Regions from separate parts of the Kitasatospora sp. NPDC093679 genome, predicted to be linked through region 3. Evidence: riboswitches for the same ligand, from Rfam matches in the RefSeq annotation. Region 3 holds a riboswitch; each other region holds the start of a gene.
The links. Region 3 has a riboswitch for cobalamin ahead of AB0O09_RS17180 (ribonucleoside-diphosphate reductase subunit alpha). Riboswitches for the same ligand answer to the same signal wherever they lie in the genome.

Region 1 (3,198 bases), on a different contig from region 3:
GCATCCCCCGCAGGCGAGGTGAGCCGCATGGACTCCTGGATCAACCTGAACGCGCTCTGGAAGATCGTCGTGGTGGGGCTGCTCGCCGGAGCCGGGCTCCCCGCACTCTTCGCCGTCGGCGTACGCGTCCTCAACCCCCCGGCGGGGGAGGGCGACCATCCCGGCCGGGCCCCGGCCGCCCGTCCGCTCCACGTCGCGGTCGCCGTTCTGTGCTTCGCCGTCGTCCTCGCGGCGATCGGCTGGGGCGTGTCCGTCATCGTCAACCCCGGCTGATCCGAGCCGGGCCGGCCCGCGGACGGCGCCCGGGCCGGTCGACACGGCCCGGCCGGCACGGCCGACGGCCGGTGGGGGCGACGCGGGGTCGCTCCCACCGGCCGTCGGTGGTGGTGCCGTGCTGCCGTGCCGGTCGGACGTCAGGCCGCGGGGGCCGCCTCCGGCGAGGTGCCCGCGGCCGGGGTCGCGGTGGCGGGCTTCGGGTCGACCAGCCGCTCGGCCAGGTGGCCGAAGACCAGGGCGAAGGACGTCCACAGCGTCAGCTGAACGGCGAGCGCCGCGACGCGGAACTGCCAGAGCAGCGTGGCCGAGAAGTCCTCCGGGACCTCGTTGACCGCGGGCAGGAACGCGTACGCGAGCCCGACCGCGACGGCGAAGCAGGCGACGGCCACCACGGTGGCGTACCAGTTGCCGAGGGCCGGGGCGAGGCGCTTGCCGACGATCACCGCGGCGACGGCCAGCAGCACGCTGAGGGCCGTCATCAGGAAGTACAGCGTGGTGCGCTTGCCGATGGTCTCCGGGTCGCCCACCGACGGCGGGTTGGCCGGGTACTTGAGGAACGGCACCACGTAGACCGCGACGAGCGCCGCGGCCGACAGCAGGGCCGCGGTGGCGCGCGGCGTGAAGCGGCCGACGCGGCCGAGGGCGAAGCAGTAGGCGAGGGCGGCGATGCCGCCGAGCGCCACCCCGAACACCAGGACACCGGTGGCCAGGCCCGCAGTGGACTGCAGGGACCGGCTGACGATCTCCATCTCGTGCTCGTGGGAGTGCGACTCCTCGTACGCGATGGCCGCGTCGATGCGCGGTTCACCGAGGAAGTAGGCGACGACGAGGGCGAGCAGGCCGGACGCGAGCCCGGCCAGCATGCCGCGGACCAGGAGGCCCCTGACGATTGCGGAGTTCACGCGGCCCCCGTCAGTGGCAGGGGAAGCCGAGCAGGTGCCGGCCGTCGTGCACCCACTCGTGCACGTCCTCGCCGGAGATGAGGGACGTCGCGCCCTGCTCGGCGCCGACGAAGTAGACGAGGGCCAGCATGAGGACGGTGAAGAACACCGCCCACGGCAGGATGGTCTTCAGCGAGATGGGGGTGATCGCCGGCGCAGCGGCGGGGGCGATGGGGTGAGCCATGGCCGACCTCCTTTGGGAACACGCGTCCCGTTCGGTGGAGCACGAGCGACGGAGGCGGGTCTGACTTTCGGTCCCGGCAGGCTGCGGGGTCCGATTCACAGTGGCGCGACCGTGCCGGCATCTCACCGGACTTCCACGCACCGTCGATTTCAGTTGTCGCCCGAGAAGGTACCGCCTCCGACGGGCGGGGCCAAGGCTTGTTGCGGGGGCGCGCGAAGCACGGAGCGGACCGGGAGCCGGTTCGTATGCCCGCGGTGCCGGTTCCGCGGGCCCTGCGGCCGGCGCGCGTCGATCGCGTGATGTTGGTCGCACCACGCGGTGGCGCTCCGGACGGCCACTCAACTCGCCCGTCCGGAGCGCGGTCCGCCGCTCGGCCGCCCTCCCCGGGGGTGGACGCTCCGGGGCGGACACGGCGGCGGCGCTGCGGAGGGGGTCCGCGGCGCCGCCGGTGAGCCGGCCGTGACCGGATCAGTAGTAGTGACGGCGGCCGCCGGCGGCGTGGCCGGTGAGGCCGGCGACCCACAGGACGAGGCCGATGAGGGCGAGGATGATGCCGATGGTCCACAGGAACCCGATGCCGGTGGCGAAGCCGATGATGAGCAGAATGACGCCGAGGATGATCACGGTGGCCTCCTTGGATGTGCGGCGGGCCGTGTGGGGGAGGCGGTCCGGGGAGATGCCTGGAGCCGGTCCGCCTCCCGGCCGGGACCGGCACCGTGGTCCGGGCCCTGCCTGCTGACCAGCGCGTATACCGCGGCGTGGCCACCGTAAACGTCGGCCCGGGTCGGCCGTCGCGTCAGGTCGGCCCTCGGTCGGGCCGGCCTGCAGTCCGGACTCGGCCGCGACCGGGTGCGAGAGCATCCCCGCCCCGGAGGCGATCCCGGTGCCCGCGCCGGCGAACACCACCGGCCGTCCGGCGTCCTCCAGCGGCGTGGACGTCTCGCCGTCGAGGTCGCCGGCCGCACCGCGCACCCGCTCGACCGAGAACCGGCGGTGCTCGCCGTCGTCGGCCCGGGACGGGCTGTACCGGCGCGGCTGGAGCTTCCCGACGGCCGTTTCGGGGGACGGGCCGGACGGGCCCGGGCGCTGCCGCCGTGACCGTGCGCATCCGGCCCTCCGCGGACCGTCGCCGCCGGCGCGGCCGTCGGCACCGGAGCCGGGCCGTGGGCGGAATGACCTGTTTGAAGTGATTGAGACGGGTATGCGCCGTTTGACCCACGGCAACGGAGGGACAGGACCATGCCCCGCGAAGCCCGAGACACCGAGCCACCGCGCCGGCGTACCGGCCGCACCGACGGCTCCGCGCGAGCCGCCGACGACGGCGACGCCCGACCCGCCCGGACGGGCGGACGCCGGGTGTCCGCCGCGCAGGCGATGCGCACCGCGGCCTCGCAACTGGCCGAACTCCTCGGAAGGTCGCCGGAGTCCGTCTCCGGACTGCGCCGCACGGAGGAGGGCTGGCAGGCCGAGGTGGAAGTGGTCGAGGTCGAGCGGATCCCGGAGACCAGCAGCGTCCTGGCGAGCTACCGGGTGCAGCTGGACGAGGACGGGGAGCTGGTCGGCTACGAGCGGACCCGCCGCTACACGCGGGCCGAGGTCGACCGGCGCCGGGGGTAGTTCCGGCAGCGACGACGGACCGAACAGGAGCCGCGGTACAGCACGCGGCCGACGAGAGGAGGCGCCGTGACCGTGGTGCCGCAGAGCGGCGGAGGCAGTGTGACCACCGGAGGCGCGAGCACCGGCACGCTGTACGACGTCGTCGAACTGATCCTGGACCGGGGACTGGTCATCGACGTG
Region 2 (3,198 bases), on a different contig from region 3:
GCAGCCACGCCCCGGCCCCGTGACCGGCCGGCTTCCCTGCGTCGGCACGACTGGATCCCGGTGCGGCGGTCGACGTGTTCGAGGACGCGCCGGCCCCGGCGCTGGCGGGGCCGGAAGCGGGCGCCGACGGTACTGCCGATTCGGCGCCGGGCGGGTTGGACGGCGATGCAGCAGTGGCCGCCGGACCCGCGCCAGTCGGCGAAGCGCCGCCCACCGCACCGCCGGCAGTGTCTCCCGAATCGGCCGAGGCCGGACCTGTCGGGCGTGGGGCGGACGTCGCTCCCCCACCCCCGCCGCCGGACGGAGGGCGGGTGGTGGCCGAAGGCGGCGTCGGAGTCGCCGGCCGCGCCGGGTCCTTGGCGCTGCGCGGGGACGGCGGCTCGCTGCCGCCGCCGTCCTGCCACACCCAGCCCTCGATGCTGCCCCTGGGCGGGACGCGGTTGCCCGCGCCCAGCTGGCTGTACACCCAGGTGGAGGTGCCCGGCAGCATGTACCAGTACGACCAGTAGTGATCCTTGGTGACGGCCCCGCAGCCCGCCTTGGGCGCGCCGTCGAGGGCGCAGACGAACCCGCCCGCGTACGGACCGGTGCCCAACTTCACCGAGAACCCGGCCTGCTGCAACGCCTGGATACCGCTGCGCGGCGCATCCGAGCAGCCGGTACGGCTCCCGTAACCAGGGCGGTCGGGGACGCTTCTCGTCTCGACGACGACCAGCACGCCGTCGCAGCCCTCGGCCGCCCGCGCCGGCAGGGGCAGCAGCAGGCTGCCGCCCACGGCCGCGGTCGCGGCCAGGGCGGCGGCGCCGCGGCGGATCACCGGTGGCTGCCCGAGCGAAGTCGGCGGGCCGTCAGCACGGCGGCCGCGCCGAGCAGCAGCAGGGCGATCGCGGCGACGACCGGCGGCATGAGCTCGAAACCGGTGGAGGCCAGGCCGCCCGAGGACGGGGTGCCGCCGGTGTCCGTGCCCCCGGGGCCGGCCGAGTCGGACGCCACCGCGGACACGGCCGCCGAGGGCGAGCCGGAGCCGGTCGGCGAGCCCGACACCGATGCGGACGCCGAAGCCGAGGCCGAAGCCGACGAGCTGGAGGAGGCAGAGGCGCTGCCGCTCGGCGAACCGGACGGGCTCCCGCTCGCGCTCGGGCTGGGCGAAGTGCACTCGAGGGCCGGCAGACCGGCCGTGCCGAAGCGCCCGTCGACCGCCGCGAGCGACACCCCGGCGAGCGCGGGAACGGCCTGGACGGTGGCGCGCAGCGTGGTGCCGTCGACCTCGGCCTTCTGGTAGCCGATCGCGCCACGGTCGCTGCTCTTACCGGCGCAGCCGACCTGGCGGGACTTCAGCCAGGACACGCCCTTGTCCGCGGCCGTGGTGCGACCGCCGGCCCGCAGGGCCTGGACGGCGAGCGCGGTCGAGTTGGAGTTGGAGGAGGCGGTCGGTCCGGAACCGCCGAAGCCGCCGTCCGCGGCCTGCCGCTTCTCCAGCCAGTCCAGCGCCTTCGCGGCCTCCCCGCTGCGACCGACGGCCAGCAGCGCCTGCACCACGATGCCGGTGCCGTCCGCGTCCGAGGCACAGTCGGCCGGCTTGTCCGGGTAGGCCACCGGGAAGCCGCCGTCGACACACTGGTTGCCGGTCAGGAACTCGATCGCCTTCGCCGGAACGGCGTCGGCGCCCTGGCGGTCGAGGGCAAGCAGGGCGAACGCCTGGCTGAACGTGTTGGAGAAGTCCGAGACGTCCGGGCCACCGAAGGTGGCGTGGTCGGTGTAGCGGCCGCTGGGCTGGAGACGCGCGGCAAGCTCGGCGAGCAGATCGTGGCCGCCGAAGCTCTTCGGGTCCCGCTGCTGGACCTCGGCGACCAGGGCGAGCTTGGCGGCCGAACCGGCATAGATGTCACCGGGCGTGTCACCGGTCAGGTAGGAGGTCGCGTTCGCGGCGAGCCAGTCAGTGGCTGCCTTCGCCTCCCCCTTGCCCTGCCCTGCGGCCGACAGGGCGAGCACCACGTCGGCAGTCAGGCCGAAGTCCGGACCCCAGTCACCCTCGACGCGACTGCCCTCCTTCAGCTGACGGCCCGCCCAACCGGCAGCGGCCGAGGCATCCGTCACGGCGGGCGCGGCACCCGCAGAAGCCGCGGTGGCCGTCAATGCGGGCAACACGACGGCGGAGGCAACGAGCAGAACGGCAGCGGGCCGGAGCGAGGTACGCAAGGTGAACTCCTGGGGCGTCTCGTGGAGACGCACCGCAGAGCACGGCCACCGCCCGCAGGGCGAGGCACAACCTCTGGGCATCGTCCCGTAGACCACGACGGATGAGAGCCGGACAAACCCCGGGCAGGTAATCGGGCTCACCGCCGACACCGTGCCGACGGCCTACCGTTGCGGGTCAGCGCCGGACTTTCACCGGACTTCCCCTGCCAGAGGCGCTCGGCACCTTACTGCCACCCGCACACGCGCCTCAACCGCCCGGACACAGAATGTGACCAGCGGCACGCAGAACACGCACTGCCCGAACGGGACCAGTCCGCGACAGGCCCCGCCGACCCCGCGGGGCGGCTCCCCGTAGCGCCGGCGGGACACGGGGGTCAGGGCCGATGCGGGCCGATGCCGGTGGTCAGCCAGCGCGGCTCCGTCACGGCCAGGACCAACGCAAGGACGCAGGCCGTGGCCAACCATGCGACACCCACCCCGGTAAGGCCGTAGCGGGGCATCAGCACCAGGGTGAGGACCAGCAGCAGGCCGGCGAAGACGAGCTGCTGACCCGCCAGGAAAGACCAGGGCCTGCCCCACCCGGTGGCAGAGCGCAGCCCAGGCTGCAGCCAGCCGCAGCGCCGTGCCGCGGCCGAGCAGCGGACCGATGCCCTCATCGGGCACGGGCTGCCGACCGGTGGGGTCCTGTCAGACACAGGTGGCCGAGCGGACTACTCCTCGCCGTTCGGGCCGGCGACAGTGCGGCGCCAGCGACCACAGCAGTCGTATCCCGGGCCGCCGGGCCGCGGGGCGGGTGAGTCGCCGCTGCAACACGCAACCGCCCGGCCTGCCGGGACCGGGTCGGACGTCCTGGCTACCAGGGGAACAGGGCTGCTACGGGCCGGCCGGCGGTGGGCAACCTCGGCGATGCGAGCACGGTGCCGCATGAGATGGCCTGCCCGGGAACCACTCGTCTGCCCCGATGCACCGTCAGCATCCCCGCACGGCAGAACGCGGCCG
Region 3 (3,198 bases):
GGGGCGGCGGCACCGAAGTGGTCGATGTGCAGCTCGCCGCGGGCCGCGCGGGTCTCGCCGTACGCCTCGTGGCGGCCGAACTGCTCGGCGAGGTCCGCGGAGCGCTCGTAGGCGGTGAGCATGATGCGCTCGGAGATCAGGGTGGAGAGGGTCTTCGCCTCGGCGGAGTCGAAGTCGATCCGCAGCTGGAAGAAGACGTCCTGCAGGCCCATCACGCCGAGGCCGACCGGCCGCCAGCGGGAGTTGGAGGTGCCCGCCTCGGTGGTCGGGTAGAAGTTGATGTCGATGACCCGGTCGAGGAAGGTCACCGCGGTGCGGACGGTGGCGTCCAGGCGCTCCCAGTCCATCGCGTTCAGCAGGTCGGCGGCGGTGGCGCCGGCGGCCACGTGGGCGCCCAGGTTCACCGAGCCGAGGTTGCAGACGGCCGTCTCGGAGTCGTCGGTGACCTCCAGGATCTCCGTGCACAGGTTGGAGGAGTGCACGGTGCGGCCGGGCAGCGCGGTCTGGTTGGCGGCCCGGTTGGAGGCGTCCTTGAAGGTCATCCAGCCGTTGCCGGTCTGCGCCAGGGTGCGCATCATGCGGGCGTACAGGGTCTGCGCCGGGATGGTGCGGACGGCCTTGCCGGCCTGCTCGGCCTTGCGGTAGGCCTCGTCGAAGTCGGCGCCCCACAGGTCGACCAGCTCGGGCACGTCGGCGGGGGAGAACAGCGACCAGTCCTCGTCGGCGTTCACCCGGCGCATGAACTCGTCCGGGATCCAGTGCGCCAGGTTGAGGTTGTGGGTGCGCCGGGCCTCCTCGCCGGTGTTGTCGCGGAGCTCCAGGAACTCCTCGATGTCGGCGTGCCAGGTCTCCAGGTAGACGCAGGCCGCGCCCTTGCGGCGGCCGCCCTGGTTGACCGCGGCGACCGAGGAGTCCAGGGTGCGCAGGAACGGCACGATGCCGTTCGACTGGCCGTTGGTGCCGCGGATCAGGCTGCCGCGGGAGCGGATCCGCGAGTAGGACAGGCCGATGCCGCCGGCGTGCTTGGACAGCCGGGCGATCTGCGCGTAGCGGTTGTAGATCGAGTCCAGGTTGTCCAGCGGCGAGTCCAGCAGGTAGCAGGACGACATCTGGGGGTGCTTGGTGCCGGAGTTGAACAGCGTCGGAGAGGACGTCAGGTACTCCAGACGGCTCATCAGTCGGTAGAGCTCGGCCACCTCGGCCACCGACTGCTCGGTGTCGCCGATCGCGAGGCCGGCCGCCACGCGCAGCAGGAAGTACTGCGGGGTCTCGACCACCTTGCGGGTGATCGGGTGGCGCAGCAGGTAGCGGGACTGCACGGTGCGCAGGCCGAAGTACTCGAAGCGGTCGTCGCCCTGCAGGTCGACCAGCGCGTCGAAGGCGGCCGCGTGCTTGGCCACGAAGGCCGCGGTGGTGTCGCCGATCAGGCCCTCGGCGTGGCCGACGGCGATCGAGGCGGCGAAGGTGACCGCGCCCTGGGAGACCGCCTCGTCGCGGATCTCCAGCGCCAGCAGGCGGGCCGCGAGCTTCGAGTACTGCGGGTCCTCGGCGATCATCGACGCGGCGGCCTCCACGGCCAGCCCGCGGAGCTCGGCGAAGTCCGAACCGGCGTGGCGGCCGCGCAGCGCGGCGGCGGCGACGTGGCCGGGGTCCACCTGGGGGAGGTCGGTGCTGCGGTCGGTGAGCAGCCGGAGCAGCGCGGCACCGGGGTCGGGCCGGTCGTTGTCGGCGGATCCCTGGGAGGGCAGGGTGACTGAGGCAGCGACGGTCAAGGCGCACTCTCTCCTGTGGCGGCAGCGGACGCTTCGGACACCCCCGGGCCGGGGGCCGGGGGCGCGTCCGGGCATGCGCGTGGCAGGGGGGACCGGCACCGCCCGACCGTGTCGGGGGTGCGCGTCGCCACCCGGCCCACCCGCGAGGCCCGGACGTACAGCTGTGCTTCATGGCATCTGCGGGGAAGCCGGTGGCACACCGTCGGCAGGCCCTCGGACTGCGCGGGCCCGGGCGTTCACGGGCCTGCTCACCGTTGCGGGGCAGTCCCGGACTTGCACCGGGTTCCCCTGCGTCGACAGCGAGAGTGAGCATACATGTTGTGGTGTCTCCCTGATGTACCCCCATATCTTGTGCACGCTGCGTGTCGCGTCCGTGGCTGCGACGGCCTCGCCGAACGGGCCGTGCACACTTCGGGCACACCCGACCCACTCGTCGCCCCCGCGCTCCGCTCACGGAACGGCCACCGCCGCGGGAGTGTTCGGGCCCGATGGCCTACGATCTCCAGTCATGAGTGACGGTACGGGGGTGCCGCCCGGTTCGACGGGTCGGCCCGGAGCCCAGGGGATCGGCGAATCTCGCGGAGCGAGGACCGCCGGCTCTGCAGCTGGACCCTTTCCGCCGTGACCAAGTCCCTTTCCGCCGCGGCGAGGCGGCCGCTGTGCCGCCGGTCCTGGCTTCGGTGCGGTGTCGGGCTCACCCTGACCGCCTGCCCCTGCAACTCGCCGATGGCTCCGGGGCGGTTCGAGGGCGGCTCGGCCGGGTGATGCCGTGGGCATCGGCATCGGCATCGGCATCGGCTCGGCACCGTCGCCGGCGGGTGCTTCCGCCCGGCCCGTCGAGTTCACGTGCGGGTGCGGTGCGGGTGCGGGTGTCGGTGTGGTCGGGCTCCGGTCGAACGAATCGTTCGGGGCGAGTCACGTCAGAACGTCAGGGCATAGACCATCAGGTCGATACCGGGCATCGGGGCCCAGTCGCGCTCGGGGGCGCGGCGGAAACCGAGCCGTTCGTACACCCGGTGGGCGTCCGTCATGTCCGGGCGGGTGGAGAAGGCCATGCCGGTCAGGCCGAGTTCGCGGCTGCGGTCCATCGCGGCCCTGACGAGGGCCGAGCCGACTCCGCGGCCGCGGGCGGCCCGGGCGACCGCCAGCATCCGGATCTCGCCCTCGTCCGGCTGCGAGATGTCGGCCCAGGCCGTACCGCCGACCGCGAAGGTCACGCAGCCGAGCACATGCTCGTCCCGGCCGTCGACGGCGACGAGGAGCTCGGCCTCCTCGCTGCGGCGGCGGGTGTCGCGGAGGAGTCCGGCGTACGGCCCTTCGGCCAGGCTGTAGCCGTCACCGACGTAGACCTCGACCGAGAGCTCGCCGGCCGGTTCGAGGTCCCGTTCGCGGGCGCGGCGGATGACGACGTCCATCCGTCCAGTCT
Region 4 (3,198 bases), on a different contig from region 3:
GGTCGGCGGGGCGGAAGACGGCGCTGCCGAGGTGGGCGGCTATCAGGGCGTCCAGTTGGGCCGGGCCCATGCCGCGGTTGGCGGCGAACCCGCCCTTGAGCTCCAGCTTGACGACGAGCGGGCCGCTGGACGGGTGGGCGGCGAGCCAGATCCGCAGGTCGTCGAGGCAGTACTCGAGGTTCTTGTTGGTGCCGCCGCTGTACAGCGTCGCCGGGCCGGTGGCGGCGGTGCAGTTGTTGGCGTTGCCGAGCGGGTTGGAGTGGCTGACCTTCCACTCCTTGGTGACGGTGTCCGTCCACGCGTCGAGCTCGATCATGCCGGTGCCGGTGTCCAGGCTCTGCGCGAGGAAGGGGAAGGCGGCCGGGTCGTAGGTGTTGTGGATCCCGACGGCGGTGGCCGAACCGAACGGCAGGCCGCCGCCGGTGGCGGCGCCGGACTGGTGCGCGGGGAGCAGGGTGGCGGCCGCGGCCAGCAGCCCCACGGCGAACGTACGGCGAAGCTTCACGGGTGTCTCCTCGTCAGGAGCCTGGGGACGGCGGGCCGGACGGACCGCCTCCGGAAGCATGGGGCACCGGAACGGCTTCGAGGTGACATGACAAGAAAACTTGGCTGAAGCTGACCCCCCGTCCCGCTGACAAACCGTCAGGAAGCCCTCATTCCGTGCAGGGGTCCGTGCCGTGCAGGGGTCCGTGCCGTGCAGCGGTTCGTGCCGTGCGGCGGTCGTGCCGTGCGGCGGTCGTTCCGAGCGGGCGCTCAGTCGGCGCGCCCCAGCACCCCGTGCTCCAGCACCTCGGCCACCGCGGTGTCGGTCAGCCGGTAGCGCACCACCCGGCCGTCCCGCTCGCCCTCGACCACGCCCGCGGCGCGCAGCAGCCGCAGCGCCTGGGAGACCGCCGGATCGCGCATCCCGGTGGCCAGCGCCAGGTCGGTGACGGCCAGCGGCCCGGTGGTGTGCAGGGCGAGCAGCAGCGCCAGCCGCCCCGGGTCGGCGAGCAGGCCGAACAGCTCCGCCCAGGCCCGGACCCGCCCGGTGTCGCCGATCCCGGCGATCGCCTCGCAGACCCGGTGCCCGTCGATGGTGCGGTGGCCTGCGCGATCGGCGGGGAGGAGGTGCATGGCGGCATTCTCGCAGGCCGACCGGCCGTGATCTACGACACCTGCGCGGTTGTGCAGGCTTGCAGCTGTCGGTCCGTCACCCCTACGGTGGAGCAGCCGTGGTGTTCGGGAAGACCGGTGCAGGACCTCGGGGTCCGAGTCCGGAGCGGCCCTCGCCACTGTGAACGGGGAGTCAATCCGTACCCCTCGCGGGTCACTGGGCGCAGGCGCGCCCGGGAAGGCCGGGTACGGGCACCGTCAGAACCTCCCCGTGAGCCAGGAGACCGGCCACGGCACCTCACGACGTCATTCCACGAGGTGTTGGAGCGTGAACCGCAGATGACCCTGCCCGCAACCGGTACGGCCGCGCCGCCGACCGCCCCCGGCCTGCCCGCCTTCCGCTGGCGCCGGGAGGACACCCTCCGCACGGCCGGCCTGCTGGCGGTCATCCTGGCGATGCACGTGGCCGCCTTCGGCACGCTCTTCCTGCTGGTGGTGCCGGAGCGCTACGAGGTCGGCACCCAGGTCTTCGGCGCCGGACTCGGCATCACCGCCTACACCCTGGGCATGCGGCACGCCTTCGACGCCGACCACATCGCGGTGATCGACAACACCACCCGCAAGCTGATGGCCGACGGCCGGAGACCGGTCTCGGTGGGCTTCTGGTTCGCCCTCGGCCACTCGTCGATGGTGGTGCTGATGGCCGCCCTGGTCGCGGGCGGCGCCCAGCTGGCCGGGGTGCTGATGGACGACGGCTCGACCACCCACCAGGTGCTCGGCACCATCGGCACCACCGCCTCCGGCGCCTTCCTCTACCTGATCGCCGCGCTCAACCTGGCGGCCCTGCTCGGCATCCTGCGGGTCTTCCGGGCGATGCGGGCCGGCACCTTCGACGAGGCGGAGCTCGAACGGCAGCTCGACTCGCGCGGCCTGATGAACCGTGTCCTGCGCCGCGCCACCCGCTCGATCTCCCGCCCCGGCCAGATGTTCCCGGTCGGCATGGTGCTGGGCCTCGGCTTCGACACCGCCACCGAGGTGACGCTGATGGTGATGGCCGGCTCGGGCGCCGCGGCGGGCCTGCCCTGGTACGCGATCGTCTGCCTGCCGCTGCTGTTCGCCGCCGGGATGAGCCTGTTCGACACCCTCGACGGCACGTTCATGAACTTCGCCTACCAGTGGGCGTTCTCCAACCCCGTCCGCAAGGTGTTCTACAACCTCGCCATCACCGGCCTGTCGATCGCGGTGGCCTTCGTCATCGGCACGATCGAGCTCGTCGCGGTGCTGCACGACAAGCTCGGCCTGACCGACCCGGTGAGCGGCTGGATCGCCGGACTCAGCCTGGACAACGTCGGCTTCGTCATCGTCGGCCTGTTCGTGGTGGTGTGGGCGGCGGCGATCGGCTACTGGCGGATCGCCCGGGTCGAGCAGCGCTGGACGCCCGGTGGGGCGGGCTGAGATGGCCCGCGGGCGACCGCGCCGATCGGCGGACGGGGTGTCAGCCCGCCGCCAGCAGCAGCGTGCCCGCCACCGCGAGGCCCGCGCCGAGCAGTTGGACGCGCCGCAGCCGCTCCTTGAGCAGCCCCCGGGCCATCAGGGCGGTGACCACGGGGTAGAGCGAGGCCAGCACCGCGGCGACGGCCACCGACCCGCGGTGCGAGGCGGCGGCGAAGGCGGCGTTCGCGGCGACGTCGGCCACCCCGACCGCGGTCAGTGCGGGCAGGCTCCGCCGCAGCGCCCCCGGTGCACCGGGCTCCCGCCCACGGCGCCCGGCCAGCAGGACGCCGCCGCCGACCGCCACGTTGCAGAGCCGCTGCACGCACAGCACGAGCAGCAGCCCGCCGCCGTCGGAGGCCCGGGCGACCAGGGCCATCACCGTGCCCATGCCGAGGGCCGCCGTCAGCGTCAGCACCAGCACCCGCAGGCCGACCGTGCCGCCGCCGCGACGCGGACCGCCGGCCAGGGCGACGCCGAGCACGGCGACCGCGATGCCGGCGGCCTGCGCCGGGCCGGGGCGCTCCCCGAGCAGCAGCCCGAGCCCGACCGGCACCGCGACGCCGACGGTCGCCAGCGGCGAGACCACCCCCATGGGCCCGAGCGCGAGGG

Region 1: another riboswitch for cobalamin. It lies ahead of AB0O09_RS01220 (CbtB domain-containing protein); the one in region 3 lies ahead of AB0O09_RS17180 (ribonucleoside-diphosphate reductase subunit alpha).
Region 2: another riboswitch for cobalamin. It lies ahead of AB0O09_RS30730 (prenyltransferase/squalene oxidase repeat-containing protein); the one in region 3 lies ahead of AB0O09_RS17180 (ribonucleoside-diphosphate reductase subunit alpha).
Region 4: another riboswitch for cobalamin. It lies ahead of AB0O09_RS13430 (HoxN/HupN/NixA family nickel/cobalt transporter); the one in region 3 lies ahead of AB0O09_RS17180 (ribonucleoside-diphosphate reductase subunit alpha).

The regions. Positions count from the first base shown of each region.
Region 1 is NZ_JBFBDW010000001.1:270,803-274,000, forward strand. Features, by position in the region: gene AB0O09_RS01210 (hypothetical protein) at 28-273, shown strand; gene AB0O09_RS01215 (CbtA family protein) at 414-1,178, opposite strand; gene AB0O09_RS01220 (CbtB domain-containing protein) at 1,189-1,401, opposite strand; cobalamin riboswitch at 1,437-1,595, opposite strand; gene AB0O09_RS01225 (DUF6131 family protein) at 1,870-2,025, opposite strand; gene AB0O09_RS01230 (gas vesicle protein) at 2,641-3,018, shown strand; gene gvpJ (gas vesicle protein GvpJ) at 3,085-3,198, shown strand, end outside.
Region 2 is NZ_JBFBDW010000051.1:29,902-33,099, forward strand. Features, by position in the region: gene AB0O09_RS30725 (hypothetical protein) at 312-509, shown strand; gene AB0O09_RS30730 (prenyltransferase/squalene oxidase repeat-containing protein) at 814-2,097, opposite strand; cobalamin riboswitch at 2,304-2,434, opposite strand; gene AB0O09_RS30735 (hypothetical protein) at 2,574-2,855, opposite strand.
Region 3 is NZ_JBFBDW010000018.1:18,409-21,606, forward strand. Features, by position in the region: gene AB0O09_RS17180 (ribonucleoside-diphosphate reductase subunit alpha) at 1-1,748, opposite strand, end outside; cobalamin riboswitch at 1,959-2,102, opposite strand; gene AB0O09_RS17185 (GNAT family N-acetyltransferase) at 2,693-3,187, opposite strand.
Region 4 is NZ_JBFBDW010000012.1:131,593-134,790, reverse strand. Features, by position in the region: gene AB0O09_RS13440 (phosphatidylinositol-specific phospholipase C domain-containing protein) at 1-505, opposite strand, end outside; gene AB0O09_RS13435 (metalloregulator ArsR/SmtB family transcription factor) at 754-1,116, opposite strand; cobalamin riboswitch at 1,199-1,403, shown strand; gene AB0O09_RS13430 (HoxN/HupN/NixA family nickel/cobalt transporter) at 1,435-2,550, shown strand; gene AB0O09_RS13425 (DMT family transporter) at 2,591-3,198, opposite strand, start outside.